3 regions of the Exiguobacterium sp. s138 genome follow, and region 1 is predicted to be linked to each of the others. Evidence: riboswitches for the same ligand, from Rfam matches in the RefSeq annotation. Region 1 holds a riboswitch; each other region holds the start of a gene.
What was found. A riboswitch is a leader RNA that binds a small molecule or an ion and turns the genes downstream of it on or off. The one in region 1 is predicted to bind thiamine pyrophosphate.

Region 2: another riboswitch for thiamine pyrophosphate. It lies ahead of KNP91_RS06420 (ECF transporter S component); the one in region 1 lies ahead of thiT (energy-coupled thiamine transporter ThiT).
Region 3: another riboswitch for thiamine pyrophosphate. It lies ahead of KNP91_RS02710 (thiamine phosphate synthase); the one in region 1 lies ahead of thiT (energy-coupled thiamine transporter ThiT).

The regions. Positions count from the first base shown of each region.
Region 1 is NZ_JACSMW010000002.1:131,362-136,627, forward strand. Features, by position in the region: gene pknB (Stk1 family PASTA domain-containing Ser/Thr kinase) at 1-531, shown strand, start outside; gene rsgA (ribosome small subunit-dependent GTPase A) at 569-1,474, shown strand; gene rpe (ribulose-phosphate 3-epimerase) at 1,476-2,132, shown strand; TPP riboswitch at 2,156-2,262, shown strand; gene thiT (energy-coupled thiamine transporter ThiT) at 2,326-2,886, shown strand; gene KNP91_RS04470 (thiamine diphosphokinase) at 2,886-3,494, shown strand; gene KNP91_RS04475 (amino acid permease) at 3,562-4,965, opposite strand; gene rpmB (50S ribosomal protein L28) at 5,107-5,266, opposite strand, start outside.
Region 2 is NZ_JACSMW010000002.1:498,745-504,010, forward strand. Features, by position in the region: gene KNP91_RS06410 (DEAD/DEAH box helicase) at 1-1,597, shown strand, start outside; gene KNP91_RS06415 (50S ribosomal protein L25/general stress protein Ctc) at 1,948-2,625, shown strand; TPP riboswitch at 2,717-2,816, shown strand; gene KNP91_RS06420 (ECF transporter S component) at 2,923-3,498, shown strand; gene KNP91_RS06425 (ABC transporter ATP-binding protein) at 3,498-5,057, shown strand; gene KNP91_RS06430 (energy-coupling factor transporter transmembrane component T family protein) at 5,023-5,266, shown strand, end outside.
Region 3 is NZ_JACSMW010000001.1:532,386-537,651, forward strand. Features, by position in the region: gene KNP91_RS02695 (MFS transporter) at 1-340, opposite strand, end outside; gene KNP91_RS02700 (OsmC family protein) at 545-970, shown strand; gene nagZ (beta-N-acetylhexosaminidase) at 976-2,205, shown strand; TPP riboswitch at 2,265-2,367, shown strand; gene KNP91_RS02710 (thiamine phosphate synthase) at 2,458-3,054, shown strand; gene KNP91_RS02715 (NAD(P)/FAD-dependent oxidoreductase) at 3,051-4,040, shown strand; gene thiS (sulfur carrier protein ThiS) at 4,037-4,240, shown strand; gene KNP91_RS02725 (thiazole synthase) at 4,242-5,009, shown strand; gene KNP91_RS02730 (ThiF family adenylyltransferase) at 5,006-5,266, shown strand, end outside.

The DNA of each region.
Region 1 (5,266 bases):
ACGGAAGTCATCGCGAAAGAACAGATGATTACCATTACGGTCTCAAACGGATCACCCGTATTCGTTCTGAAAGATTTGACTGACTTATCGAGTGCTGAAGCAAAAGCTTATTTAGATGAGATGGGACTGGACGGAACGTTTGAACAGGAGTTCTCAAGTGAGGTCGCGCTCGATCAGGTCATTCGTCAATATCCGCAAGCCGGTGCGCAAGTCGAACCGAACGATTCGGTCACAGTCTTTATTTCTCGCGGAGAGGAAGAAAAGACCATCACGGCGACGTTGCCCGAGAAAGTAGTCTATGATGGCGTCAGTGAAGACGGGGAGCCTGCGCCACGTCAACTCGTCCGGATTGAGACGGAAGATGCCAAAGGAAAACGAACCGTCATCGAAGAATCGATTGATCAGGATGAAACATTTGATGTTCCTTTGACGATTGATCCGGGAGAAGAAGGCAAGATTACGATTTATAAAGATGACGAAGTGTACCGGGCGAAGACGATTACGTACAATCAGGCAAAATCACAAGAATAACGAGCAGGACGTTAATCCTGACAAAGGAGGGCATAGGATGGCAGAAAATCGAATTGAAGACAATCGGGATGGAACGATTATCCGTTTACAGGGTGGATTTTATGATGTCATGACGCCTCAAGGTGAAATCCGTTCACGGGCACGCGGTAATTTCAGAAAACGGGGCATCAGCCCTGTCGTCGGCGATGAGGTCGTGTTACACATCGAAAGTGAGACCGGATATATCCTGGAAGTAAAGGACCGTCAAAATTTCCTGGTCCGCCCGCCGGTTGCCAATATCGATCAAGCATTGTTGGTCGTATCGGCAGCAGAACCTGATTTTTCTGCCCATCTGCTGGACCGGTTTTTAGTGTTGATTGAAGCAAAGGAAATTCAACCGATCATCATCTTGACGAAGATGGACTTGTTACAAGGTGAAGCCGAACAAGGGGTATTGGAAGCAATTGCCGCTTACCGGACCATTGGATATCACGTCATCGAAACGTCAAGTGAGACATTGGCCGGAGTCGAATCCGTCCGTCCGTTGTTAAAAGATAAAACGAGTGTCCTGGCCGGACAATCCGGTGTAGGGAAAAGTTCGTTGTTGAATGCCTTGGAACCTTCGTTGGCACTGGAAACGAGTCATATTTCGAAGGCGCTTGGTCGTGGACGCCATACGACACGTCATGTGACATTGATCCCGCTTGGCGAAGGACTGATTGCAGATACCCCGGGATTCTCGAATCTTGATTTTCCGCATGAAATGGAACTCGAGGAGTTACGGTGGTGTTTCCCTGAATTTGTTGCTTTACAGGACGAATGTAAGTACCGTGGCTGTCTGCATTTGAATGAGCCTGGTTGTGCCGTTAAACAAGCCGTCGAGGCCCAGGAAATCATGGCTTCCCGGTATACGAATTATGGTATGTTTGTAGAGGAAATCAAGAATCGGACACGGAGGTATTAACATGATTAAAATCGCACCATCAATCTTATCAGCAGATTTTGCAAATTTAGAGCGGGATGTCAAAGCCGTAGAAGCAGCAGGTGCCGATTATATCCATTTCGATGTCATGGACGGTCAATTTGTTCCGAACATCTCATTCGGACTTCCTGTCTTAAGCAGTTTACGTCAAAAAACAGATATGGTTCTCGACGTCCATCTCATGATTGATCGTCCGGAAAACTTTGTCGAAGCCTTCGTTGCAGCAGGGGCTGATATCGTGACGTTCCACGTCGAGGCGACGAATCACGTCCACCGTGTCCTGCAACAGATCAAAGCAGCCGGTGCGAAAGCGGGTGTCGTGCTCAATCCGCATACGCCGCTGTCGACGATCGAACACGTGCTCGAGGATGTGGACATGGTCTTATTGATGACAGTCAATCCGGGATTCGGCGGACAAGCGTTCATTCCGGGTGTCATGAAGAAATTAAATCAACTGGCTGCAATGAAAGCGGAACACGATCTATCGTTTGAGATTGAAATCGATGGCGGAGTCAATGCGGAAACAGCGAAATTATGTATTGAGAATGGGGCAAACGTACTTGTTGCAGGTTCCGCCATCTACAATGCACCGGATTATTCAGAAGCAATCACTAGTATTCGGAATGCCGCTCACGTATAATAAGAGCAGAATCAAAATTGAATGAAGACCGCAAGGGGTGTCGCGTCAAGCGGCTGAGAGAAGTGATTGGACTTTAACCCTTCGAACCTGTTCCGTTCAGACGGACGTAGGGATGTGGCGCACGCAGGCAGTACGGCGTTCGTCGTACTGCCTTTTTGCCGTCCTGCGATTTTATTTTTAGGAGGAAAAAAGGATGAAACGGCTACAAATGTTAATGGAAATTGCAATCTTTGCAAGTCTTGGTGTGGTGTTCGATTTATTAATCCCGTTTAAAATGCCGCAAGGGGGTTCGGTCAGTTTGGCGATGCTGCCAATCTTCGTCATGGCCTTTCGTCATGGTGTCATCGGTGGGGTCGTGACGGGAGCGCTCGTCGGAACGATTCAACTGATGTTCGCTCCGCAAATTCTGACAGTCGTTCAGCCGTTACTCGATTATACGATTGCGTTTGGAGTCGTCGGACTGAGCGGACTATTCGCACGGCAAGTCAAAAAAGCAGCAGCAACCGGGAAGAATGGCCGTTTGATGGCAATTGTACTAGGCGCGACATTGCTTGGTGCAGGTTTACGTTATGTCTGTCACGTCATCAGCGGAATCGTCTTCTTCGCTGAATATGCGGAAGGTCCGGTCGTTCCGTACTCGTTGATCTATAACGCGACGTATATGGTTCCATCGTACCTATTATGTGGTATTGTCGCAGGACTTCTGTTTACGACAGCGCCCCGACTTCTTCGTTACTCGGCACGAGGTGTCTGATGCGGGTCGTGATTGTAGCGGCCGGTCCGACAGAAGACATCCCGTCCCTGAAACCGTTTCTGGATGAGAAGACGGTTGTCATCGCCGTTGACGGAGGTGTCACCGAATTGGCACAGCAAGGTCTCGCTTTTGACTTGGCGATTGGTGACTTTGATTCGCTCGGATACAAACCGGAAGGAGCGATCATCCACCCGGCTGAAAAGGATGAGACCGACTTGGAACTGGCTTTACGCCATGTCAGTCAACAGTATGAAGCAACAGAAGTGTTCATATTCGGTGCGACCGGAGGACGACTTGATATGACGCTTCAAAACGTCTATTTGCTAAAACAATTTCCGGCAGTTCGCTTGATGACGAAGCGGGAAGAGGTTCGTTTCTTACAGCCGGGGACGTATGAGATCGAGGCAGATGGATTTCACTATCTCTCTTTCATCCCGCTCGTTCCGACACGTCTGACCCTCCGCGGGGTCAAGTATCCGTTGACGAATCATGACGTGCCGGTCGGCGGATCATTGACCGTCAGCAATGAATGGACACAGCACGGAGTGGCGAACGTGACGGTGCATACCGGTGAAGTCATCGCATTACGGAGTTTGTCAGATCAGTAAAAACGCGTGCTCGTTAGGCTTACCTAACGAGCACGCGTTTTTTTATGACTCTGTAGGTGGAGGCAGTTCAAGATTCTAATGTGGAACTGGCTGCCTGACGCTCGGTTTGAGCTGCAATATGTTTTCCTTTAACAAACAGATGGTAACAACCCCATGTCAAGAGGAAGAACGGAACACCGATATACAGTGCAATCCGTTGATCTGCCTGAAACGCCAAGCTGATCAATACGAGCATGTTTAACGAGAACGAGATGATCGGCAAGACCGGGAAGAACGGTGTCTTGAATTTCAATTCACTGACTGAATGCCCGTCTTTGATGAATTGACGGCGAAACGCAATTTGTGAAGCGGAAATTGAAATCCAACCGACTTGTGCCCCGAGTCCTGCTAGTGACAACAACCAGATGAAGACGGTATCTTCCGCGAAAAAGGCGGTCAGAAGCGATAACATCGCAAACAGCATCGTAAAGCATAACGCCCGCATCGGTACACCACGAGAGTTGACGATGGCAAGTTTTTTCGAGATCATACCTTCTTGAGACATCGACCATAACATCCGGGTAGCAGCGTATAATCCTGAGTTCCCGACCGACAGTAAGGCAGTCAGAACGACGATGTTCATCAAATCGGCCGCGTATGGAATCCCAATCGCATCAAAGACCATGATGAACGGACTGCTGATACCGCCAGCTGTTTCATAAGGAATTAAGGCGCCGACGATTGTAATCGAAAGAACAAAAAAGATGAACGTCCGCCAAACCGTATTGCGGATCGCTTTCGGAATCGATTTTTCGGGATCGTTCGACTCTCCGGCTGCAACCCCGATCAATTCCGTCCCCTGGAACGCGAAGTTGACGGCGATCATCGTCGTCAAGACTCCGAGCGCACCGTTCGGGAACAATCCGTTTGAAGTAAAGTTGGCGAATAAACTTTCCGGGCGTTCTGCAGTCATGTCGATCCAGCCAAACCAAGCTGCTCCCCCGAGCGCAATGAAAAATAGAATGGCCAGGACTTTCAGGCTCGAGAACCAGAATTCAGCCTCCCCAAAGGCTTTGGCAGATACGGCGTTAAGTCCGAATAAAATGACGGTGAAGATGGCACACCAGATGACGATAGGGGTGTTCGGAAACCACCGATCCATCAGACTTCCGGCTGCCGTAATTTCAAGTGCCACCGTCACGGCCCATCCGAGCCAGTAAATCCAGCCGACGGCAAATCCGATACCCGGTCCGATGAAACGTGTCGTATACGTTTGAAATGATCCGGAAACCGGCATATGGACAGCCATCTCTCCTAAACATAACATTGTCAGATACATAATGGTCCCACCCACGATGTAACTGAGGACCGCCCCGAGTGGTCCTGCTTGCGAAATCGTTAATCCGGAACCGAGAAACAGTCCCGTACCGATAATCCCTCCGAGTGAAATCATGAAGAGATGCCGGCTTGTCATTTCTCTTTTTAACTGCATGTCTGACCCTTCCCCCTTGAAAAAAATAACTGCTCACTTATTGTAAGCGTTTTCAATTATTCAGACAATTAGTTTATAAGAAAAATAAAAAAAGGACAAAAAAAGAACCGGAAGGGAAGATTCCCATCCGGTTACTGCGCCTTATACGCGTTCGACTTTACCTGATTTGAGCGCTCGAGCTGAAACCCAAACCTTTTTAGGTTTACCGTCAACGAGAATACGTACTTTTTGTACGTTGATTCCCCAAGTGCGTTTCGTTTTGTTCAATGCGTGTGAACGGTTGTTTCCCGACTTCGGCGAT
Region 2 (5,266 bases), 370 kb from region 1:
GTTTGTCTCGTTTGAGAACCGGGCGTTTGAACAGTTGCAACGCGTCTTTCGACAACTCGAAGCAGCAGAGCAGGACCAACTTGAAGCGGTGTTGCGCGCGCCGGCTCTGCCGAACCTCAAACATCTGGTCGGCGCCTCCTTCTTGCATGTCCATAAACAATTAACAGAACGATGGCTCGAGCTGAAAAATGGAACAGGAGTCTACCTGAACTTCCCGGAAGTACTCGACCGCCACTTGTATCCATATCAGCGGGCAGGGATCCAGTTCATGGCGAATCTCGCCGGACACGACGGGCACGGGATTTTAGCGGATGAGATGGGACTCGGGAAAACGATTCAGGCGATTGGGTGTCTTGAGACGCTGCCGCCGGGACGGGTCTTAATTGTCGCCCCGGCCTCCCTGCTCCATAACTGGCAGGCGGAACTCACGCGATTTGCCCCGACGAGAACGGTCCATCTGTTGACCGGAGCGCGAAAGCACCGCTTGGACCAAATCGAGACAGTACCAGCGGACGGGATTTTTTTGATTTCCTACCCGTCGTTACGAGCCGACATGGAGGCACACCAGGCCGTCGAATACGACGTCGTAATTTTTGATGAGGCACAACATCTGAAGAATCCGGCGTCACAAACCGCTGTCCGCTTGCGCCGGATTCGGGCGAAACGTCGGTTTGCCTTGACCGGAACGCCGCTTGAAAACCGGACCGATGATCTCTGGTCGATTTTCCGAGTCATCTTCCCTTCCTTGCTGCCGGACTTACAGACGTTTCAAACGTGGTCGCATGACGAGATCAAACGATTCATCCGTCCGTTTCTGATGCGGCGGACCAAAGATGAGGTGTTGCAGGATTTACCGAAGAAGCAGATTGTCCATCACTATACAGACCTTGGCCCGACACAGAAAAAGCTTTACGCCTCCTACTTATCTAAACTGCAACTGGAAACATTGCGTCATTTGGATGAAACGAAACGTGAGGACCGGATTAAGTTGCTGGCCGGTTTGACCCGCTTACGGCAGATTTGCTGTGATCCGGCGCTGTTTGTCGAAGATTATACAGGCGAATCCACAAAACTCGAACGTCTGCTGACGTTAATTGAAGAAAAATTAGCCGCCGGACACCGGATCCTGATTTTTTCCCAGTATACGAAGATGCTGGCCCGGATTCGGGAACGACTGGCAGCACGACAACGTGCCCACTTTCTGCTGACGGGTGAGACACCGGTTGAGGACCGGGTCGCACTGTGTGAAAGGTTTAATGCCGGTGAAGTTGATCTCTTCCTGATTTCCTTGAAGGCCGGCGGGACCGGTCTGAATCTGGCGACGGCAGATACCGTCATTTTGTACGACAGTTGGTGGAATCCGGCCGTCGAGCAACAAGCGGCTGACCGGGCTCATCGATTGGGACAGCAGTCACCGGTCGAAGTGATCAAGCTGTTGATGACCGGAACGATCGAGGAAAAGATGGCGGAATTACAAGATCGCAAAGCGACGATGATTGATGCCGTCTTATCGGATCAGAAGCCGGATATTTTAACGATTCGTGAACTCGTCCGTCTGCTCGATTCCCCCGCTTTTATCGATTCAGCAGGTGAGTAACCACACAAATCAAAGAAAATCTTAAAAAAATGAAGGACCTTCAATCCGTTGTCTATCAACAGGTTTGAAGGTCTTTCGACAATCAAATTCAGAAAAAAAGGTTTTAACTTTTGAAAGATAGGGGTATATCTACATTAGCACCGTACAACACGGTCGCTTTTCAATTATTGTTTCTCAATATCAGCGTAATGACCTGGGAGAGAAATGCTACTTACTCACTTCGTTTTTCATTTCTGAATGAAATCCAGTTGAACTAGCATTTAGCGCATGAATTTCTGTTGGAACCTATTGTTCCACTCCTACATTCATTACCTTTTGAGGGCTATACCAAATTCAAGGGGGAAATGAACATGTCAGTAACATTAAAAGTAGAAGAACGCGAAGTACGCCCGCGCTCACTTAGAAAGCAATTACGTCATGAAGGAAAAGCTCTTGGTGTCGTGTATGGCTACAAAGTGGAAAGCACACCGATTTCATTCGACGAAAAAGAATTGGTCAAAGTTGTCCGTGATCACGGCGAAAACGTCTTGGTTGCTCTTCAAATCGGCGGTAAAAAGGTCAACACATTGATCAACAAACTCGATATGGACATCTTTACACCAACAATCAAACACGTTGAATTCATCGCTGTTAAAATGGATGAAGAAACAGAAGTCGAAACGGATATCGTCCTGGTCGGCGAAGCAGCTGGCGCGAAACTTGGCGGATTCCTTTCACAAACACTCTTTAAAGTAACAGTTGCCGCAACACCAGATAAATTACCGGAACGCATCGAAGTGGATGTAACGGAACTTGCAATCGGAGATTCGATTACAGTCGCTGATCTTCCGGAAGAAAAAGATTTCCGTGTCGTCACAGAAGGTGACATCCAAGTTGCAGCGGTCGTTGAATCGACACTTGAAGCTGAACTTGAAGAAATCGAAGAAGCAGAAGCTGAGGCACAAGCAGCTGATGCGGATACAGCGACAGACGATTCAGAACAAACTTCTGAAGAGCAAGCTGAAGAAAACAAAGAAGATAAAGAGTAATCTTTTCTCCCCTCCCCTCGTGGGAGGTTTTTTTATGCATATTGACAAGTCGCGGCGACAGCCGTACAGTGAAGAAGGTACACATCATTGACACATCCACTAGGGGAGCCCGCTCGGCTGAGACGATTTACTTCGGACCCTTTGAACCTGATCTAGTTCATACTAGCGTAGGAAAGTGGAGCGGAATCCTCGTGCTCTTTTTCTGCATCTTGCAGGTTACACGACCGCTCTCTTTTCATAGAGGGCGGTCTTTTTTTGTGGTTTCTTTGTGGGTGTGCATTCAAAGGAGAAGTGATTATGAACAGTTGGAAAATGAAAGAAATCATCGTCATGATGATGCTCGCCGTAGCTTGTGGTGTCCTCTACTTAGGATGGTCGACGTTATGGTTGCCGATCTCGGCCATCTTTGGACCGGTCGGAGCAAACTGGATGTTCGGCATCTGGGTCATCGCCAGTCCCCTTGTCGCCTACATCATTCAAAAACCAGGCGCGGCATTGATTGCAGAAGTCGTCGCTGCTGCCGTCGAGTTGTTTACAGGGAGTCACTTCGGTTTATCGGCTTTATTGATTGGACTTGCGCAAGGCATTGGCGCTGAGGTTGCTTTTCTGTTAGTCGGCTACCGGAACTTCAACACCTTCACCTTGATGCTGTCGGGCATGTTTGCGGCTGTCGGAAGTATGGTCTATAGTCTGGTCGTCAATGGGTTCGCCTACTATACGACGACGACACTGCTATTGACGTTTTCCCTGCAACTGGTCAGTGGGGCATTACTTGGCGGATTGCTCGCGAAAATCATCGTCGACTCACTCGTCAAGACGGGAACGCTGAACGGTTACGCCGTCGGACGACAACAGAAACGGCGGGCTGCCTGATGTGGTGCCGGAATCTGACCGTCCGCTATCCGGATCAAGACCGAGATGTTTTAAACGACTTGACCGTGTCGCTCCGGCAAGGAGAGACGACCTTATTGATTGGTCCGAGCGGCAGCGGCAAAACGACCTTCTTGCATACGCTTGCCGGTCTGATGCCGGAAACGATTGAGGCGGAAGTCACCGGTGAATGGCGCGCAGACGGAACCGTCGGCATGCTGTTTCAACAGCCGGACGATCAGTTTTGCATGCAGACGGTCGGGGCGGAAATCGCCTTCAGTCTGGAAAACCGGAGTATTCCCCGCGATGAAATGGAAGAACGAATCAGAACGGTGTTGAAACGGGTTGGACTCGACCTCGCCTTGACGACGCAAATTGCCGGACTGTCCGGCGGGATGAAACAACGGCTTGCTTTGGCCTGTGTGTTGGCACTCGAACCGGACATCCTGTTACTCGATGAACCGACGGCGCAACTCGATCCGCACGGCCGCCGATTGATGATGGAGCTGATTGAAGAATTGCATCACAATCCGAACGTGACACTGGTGTTGATCGAACATCAACTGGAAGAATGTGTGACGTTTGCTGACCGTGTGTTGGTCTTTCGGGAAGGACAGCTGAGGCTTGACGGTTCCCCGCTTGAAGTCTTCGAAGAGAAACGGGAGGAACTGATCCGGCACGGTATCATGTCGCCATTGCTCTATCCTTATACACTCGAGACGATTCCGCTGACGGTCGCAACAGCGCGGTTTCTGAATAACCCGCCCGTCGCAAGACGTCCGGTGGCAAACGAAACGACGTTTGATTTGACCGATGTGACGATCACGCATGGCAAACGGGTGATTCTCGACCGGATTTCGCTGACCGCGTCCGCCGGAGAATGGATCATGCTCGTCGGACGCAACGCTGCCGGTAAAAGCACCCTGCTTGAGACGCTGGCAAAACTGTTGCCGGCGCAAAGCGGGACGATCAAGCTGTTTCAGACACCTTTGAAAAAATGGCGGGACCGGACGTTTTACCGGCAAGTTGGTTTCGTCTTTCAGCAACCGGAGTTTCAATTTCTGAAACAGACGGTCGCCGATGAACTGGCCATCAGCTCTCCGTCAACGGCACGAAGTCAAGTAGCTGACGCCCTGCAACACTACCGTTTGGAGGATGTCGCCGCTCAGTCCCCGCTTGCACTCAGTCTCGGGCAAAAAAGACGCTTAAGTGTCGCGACGATGTTGCTGGAACGAAAAGCTGTCCTGTTACTCGATGAACCGACCTTCGGACAAGATGCTGAGACGACCGCTCAGATTCTCGATGTGTTACACCAAGCCCGGGAAGCGGGAACTACGCTGATCATGGTGACGCACGACATGGAGCTGGTCTACCGTTACGCCGACCGCGTTGTCGTCATCGGCGAGAAGCACATTCAATTTGACGGGGCACCGGATGAATTGTTCCGGAACGAATCATTGCTTGAGCATAACCAGTTGATCCGCCCGGTATCGGTACGCTATCAGCAACTCGAGGAGGTGAAACACCGTGCAGGAAAACAATTCGCTGCTCGCACGCCTTAATCCCGCCGTGAAGCTCGGAACACTGGTGTATGTCATGCTGTTGCTGATTACGACGTCACGTCTGCCGGTGACAGTCGCCTTGCTTCTGTTTGCAGCCGTCGGTGTAGCCTGTTCCGGATGGAAGCTGTCCACGCTGGTCTTCCGTCTTGTGCCGTATACGGTATTATTTTTGCTGACGTTTTGGATGATGGCGGCGTTCGGAAAAGGGG
Region 3 (5,266 bases), on a different contig from region 1:
CCGTCACGATTCGTGACAACAGCAACAGTTCATAATTCGGTGCGATCCCGCTGCAGATATTCAAAATGATCCAGACGAAAATCAGACTGAGCATTAACTTCCGCCGTTCGAGGTGTCCGGTCAAGGACATCGTAATCGGTGTTCCGATGGCGAAGGCGATCGCAAAGGCGGAGACGAGTGTCCCGGCTTTTGCAATCGTGATGTTCAGACCGTCCGCAATTTCAGATAAAATACCGACGATGACGAATTCGCTTGTTCCAAGGACAAACGTCAACATGGATAACGTCGCGATTAACAGCCAGTCGGCTTGACTCAAACGAGTCGATGATGATGATGACATAAATAATTCCCCACTTCTGGCGCCTGTGCGCAAAAAAACTATCGTTTATCAGAATAGCATGATTTAACAAGGGCGGAAACCGGATTTGCCTGACACAGAAAAAGAAGCATTATTGTGAATAGACAGTCAATTTCACCTGTCACAGATTCGGGTATACTAACAGAGTAGGAAACATCACTTAAATCAGAAAAGGACGTGATCTTGATGCAAGCAACAGTCACTTGGAATCACAAGATGGGTTTTAGCGGGGAGACCGAATCCGGACATCACTTAGCGATGGATGCCGCGCCAGAAAACGGCGGAGACAATCAAGCACCCCGGCCGACAGAGCTCCTTCTTCACGCCGTCGCCGGTTGTACAGGCATCGATATCGTCTCAATTTTAGAAAAGATGCGTTTGACGCTGACGTCATTTGAAATGGATATCGAAGGCGAACGGGCGGATGATCATCCCCGGCGTTTCACGACGATTTCAATTCATTACCGGCTTGAAGGTGATTTACCGGACGATAAAGTCCGCCGGGCGATTGCCTTATCAAAAGACAAATACTGCTCGGTCTCACAATCGCTGAACGCAGAAATTGAAGTCTATTACTCGATCAACGGCGTCCGGAACGAGGAACCGATTTGAAACGGATGGTTCCTGTTCTGTTGGCAAGTGTCCTCCTCGCCGGTTGTGCTGACGAGCCGGCACAACCGGTCGAACCGCAACCGAAGCCGGCGAAGAAAACAAAGCCGCCGCAGCCGGATCGACCTTCTGCTGCTGAGCGGGCAGAGAAACAACTTAAAGAAACCGTCTCGAACATGTCGACGGCGGAAAAAGTCGATCAGTTGCTGTATATCGGTGTGACGGGAACAGCTTTGACACAAGCCGACCGAACGCTGTTGCAGGATCATGCACTCGGTGGTGTGCTGTTACTCGGCGGCAACATCACGTCGACCGATCAACTGAAAACCTTTACGGCAGCGATTGCTGAAGCCCAACCGGCTGATGCAAAAGCGTTTCTCGGCTTTGACGAAGAGGGCGGACGCGTCAGTCGGGTCCCGGACGCACAGCTCAAATTATCACCGAGTCTGTCGTTCGGTCAAAAAAATGATCCGGCATTGATGAAGGAAGTCGGACAGACACTTGGTTCGATTTCCCGTTTTTACGGCTTTAATATGGACTTCGCTCCCGTCCTTGACGTCAACAGCAATCCGGCGAATCCGATCATCGGTGACCGATCGCTCAGTGCGGATCCGCAACAGGTCGCCCGGCTTGGTGTCCCGTTGATGCAGGGCATGAAAGAAGAAGACGTCGTGCCGGTCGTCAAACATTTTCCGGGACACGGCGACACGACCGTCGATTCCCATGTCGGTCTGCCGCGGGTCGATGCGACGAAAGCGGAACTCGAGCAGACGGAGCTGGTCCCGTTCAAACGGGCGATTCAGGAAGGGGCCGAGATGGTCATGGTCGCGCATATCCTGTTTCCGGCACTCGACAAAACCCGTCCGTCTTCGTTGTCGAAACCCGTCATGACCGGGGTGTTACGGGATGAGCTGAAGTTTGACGGTGTCATCATCACGGACGATTTGGTCATGGGAGCCATCACAGAACGGTACGGACTTGCCCAGGCGGCAAGTCTTGCCCTCGAAAATGGTGCGGATATGGCGATGTTCTCATCGCCCGGCGCATACGCGTCCGTTCACAAGGAAATCATGACACGGATCAAACAAGGTAAATTGTCGAGAGCAGACCTTGATCAGAAAGTCATGCGGGTATTACGCTTAAAACAAACGTATGACTTGTCGGAAACGAAACGCGTCGACGCGTATGAACAGCTAATCGAGCAGGTCAAAGCGGTCGAATCGGACATGCGACACTAATCAAGGGTAGAACAAATCGGACTACCCGTGGTAAACTACAGGCGTACCACACAAATCAATATCTACACTAGGGGAGTCTCGCAGCAGACTGAGACGGAAGTATCCGGACCCTTTGAACCTGATCTAGTTCGTACTAGCGGAGGGAAGTGGATTCCGATCATTCATAGAGGATGCGACGGCTGTCGCCCTTTTTTGTAGGACCACTCCATCAGTTCATGGGGTGGTCCTTTTTCGTGTGGAAAGGGGGAAATGATGAGCCAGTTACATCTGATGACAACCGGCAAGCAGCGTCCGGACATACTCGAACAGCTGTTACCGGAACTCGCACTATCCGTCGACCGGATTCATTTGCGGGAGCCGTTATGGTCAGCGAAGGAACTGGTCGTGTGCATCGAAACACTCGTGCGACGAGGCGTAAAGACAGAGCAATTAATTGTCCATGACCGGCTGGACGTGGCAGTCGTCACCGGCACCGGAGTTCAGCTGACAACACGCAGCATTCCGGTCGACCTCGTCCGGCACCGTTTTCCGGAATTGGTGATCGGTCAATCGGTTCACTCGTTAACGGAAGCGATAGCGGCGGAACAAGCCGGTGCTGATTACGTCCTGTACGGCCATATTTTTGAGACAGGATCAAAACCGGGTGTACCGCCCCGGGGACTCGACGCCTTGAAACAAGTTGTCGACTGGACATCGATTCCTGTCATTGCAATTGGTGGCATTACACCGGACAATCTGCCGGATATCCTGGCGACCGGCTGCGCAGGCGGGGCCGTCTTGTCGGGCATTCTCGGTCAGGCGTCTCCGGTCGAAGCAGCCAACCGGTTCCAGGCGGTGATGCAACGATGACACGCCCGGATGTTTTAATCATCGGAGCCGGTATCATTGGTTTAACGCTCGGCTATGAGCTCCTGCAGCGCGGGAAAACCGTTCATTTGCTTGAACAGTCAACTGTCGGTCAGGGAGCGACGCAAGCAGCAGCGGGAATGCTCGCGACAGATGAAGAATTGCTGGCACCGTTACATGAACTGGCCCGGCTGAGCCGGAAGCTGTATCCGGAATTCGTGCAACAATTGTTTGACGAGACCGGTCTCGGAAGCGGGTATCTGGAACAACCGTTTCATATGCAACAGGCACATCACTGGCGGACGTTTGATTCGGTCGGACAGGTTGATCCGCGGTTGTTTGCACAAGCATTACGCAGTGCGATCGAACGACGGGGCGGGGGAATCGAAGAGGCAACGGTCGTAGCACGTCTCGTACGGGACGGACAAACGGTGACCGGCGCCGAGACTAACCGGGGGCTGCGGGTGGGCAGACAAATTATTGTCGCCGGTGGTCGCGGATCGGAAGAATTGTTACAGACGGTCGGAGTGACGATTAACACACTTCCGGTCAAGGGCGAGTGTCTGTCTGTCCGGCTGACGACCGGACAACTCAATCGGACGCTGTTTGGTGATGCGGTCTATTTAGTCCCGAAAGCAGACGGACGGATCATCATCGGGGCGACGGAACGGGTTAGTGATGAATCAACGACCGTCAGTCTGAACAGTATTCGTTTGTTATTGAATGCAGCGATTAAGCTCTATCCGCCACTTGCAGAGGCCGTGTTCGTGGAGGCTTGGTCCGGTGTTCGACCGCAAACCGGGGACGGTCTGCCGTATCTCGGATCGGTGGATGGTATCGACGGATTGTTCGTCGCGACCGGGCACCACCGGCATGGCATCTTACTGGCACCGGCGACGGCCAATGTGTTAGCCGATTGTCTCATGGGGCAAATGCCAAGAGTGGCACTGGATGGTTTTAACAGACGACGACAGGAGGAAAGCAGATGACTATCCGATTGAATGGAAAAAACTATGCTTTGACAGAGGAAATCAAGACGTTACACGACTTGTTAGAAAAACTGGAGATTCAGGGACAGGTCGTCATCATCGAACAAAATCATCAAATCATCGACCGGTCGAGCTATCCGGATACGGACGTTACGTCCGGAGATGTCATTGAAATCGTTCATTTTGTAGGAGGCGGATAACATGTTAGAAATTGGCGGAAAAAAATTTGCATCACGATTGTTACTCGGGACAGGAAAATATCCGGATAATGAGAAGCAACAACAAGCGGTCGAAGCATCGGAAACAAATATTTTAACGTTTTCCGTCCGGCGACTCGATGTTTTTGCGAAGGAACAGACGAATCCACTCGCGGCACTCGACTTAAGCCGCTATGATCTGTTACCGAACACTGCGGGTGCGAAGACGGCGGAGGAAGCGGTCCGGCTTGCCCGGCTTGCCCGGGCCTCAGGGATGTGCGATATGGTCAAGGTCGAGGTAATCGGTTGTGACAAGACACTGCTGCCGGATCCGATTGAAACATTACGAGCAGCAGAGGAATTAATCAAGGATGGCTTCATCGTCTTGCCGTATACGTCAGATGATCTGTTGCTCGCCCGTCGGCTCGAAGAACTCGGCTGTCATGCGATTATGCCGGCCGCGTCACCCATCGGTTCCGGACAAGGCATCTTAAATCCGCTCGCGCTCAGCTTCATCATCGAACAAATGTCAGTGCCGGTCATCGTCGACGCCGGCATCGGTTCACCGGCTGACGCGGCGTACGCGATGGAGCTCGGAGCTGATGGTGTCCTGTTGAATTCAGCCGTCGCGCATGCGAAAGACCCGGTCAAGATGGCACGTGCAATGAAGCTTGCGGTTGAAGCGGGACGACTCGGTTTTGAAGCAGGACGGATTGAGAAAAAACGGTATGCGACGGCGAGCAGTCCGACGACCGGGATCAGCCGCCCATGATGGACCGGTATAGCCGACAAATCCGCTTTCGTCCAATCGGACAGGAAGGGCAGGATCAACTGGGACAGCGGCACGTCGTCATCATCGGTCTCGGTGCACTCGGGACAGCGAGTGCGGAACAGCTTGTCCGGGCAGGAATCGGACGAGTGACTCTGATCGACCGGGATTACGTCGAGTGGAGCAATTTACAACGGCAACAACTCTATACGGAACAGGATGTCAGGAACCATTTGCCAAAGGCGGTTGCGGCGAAACGC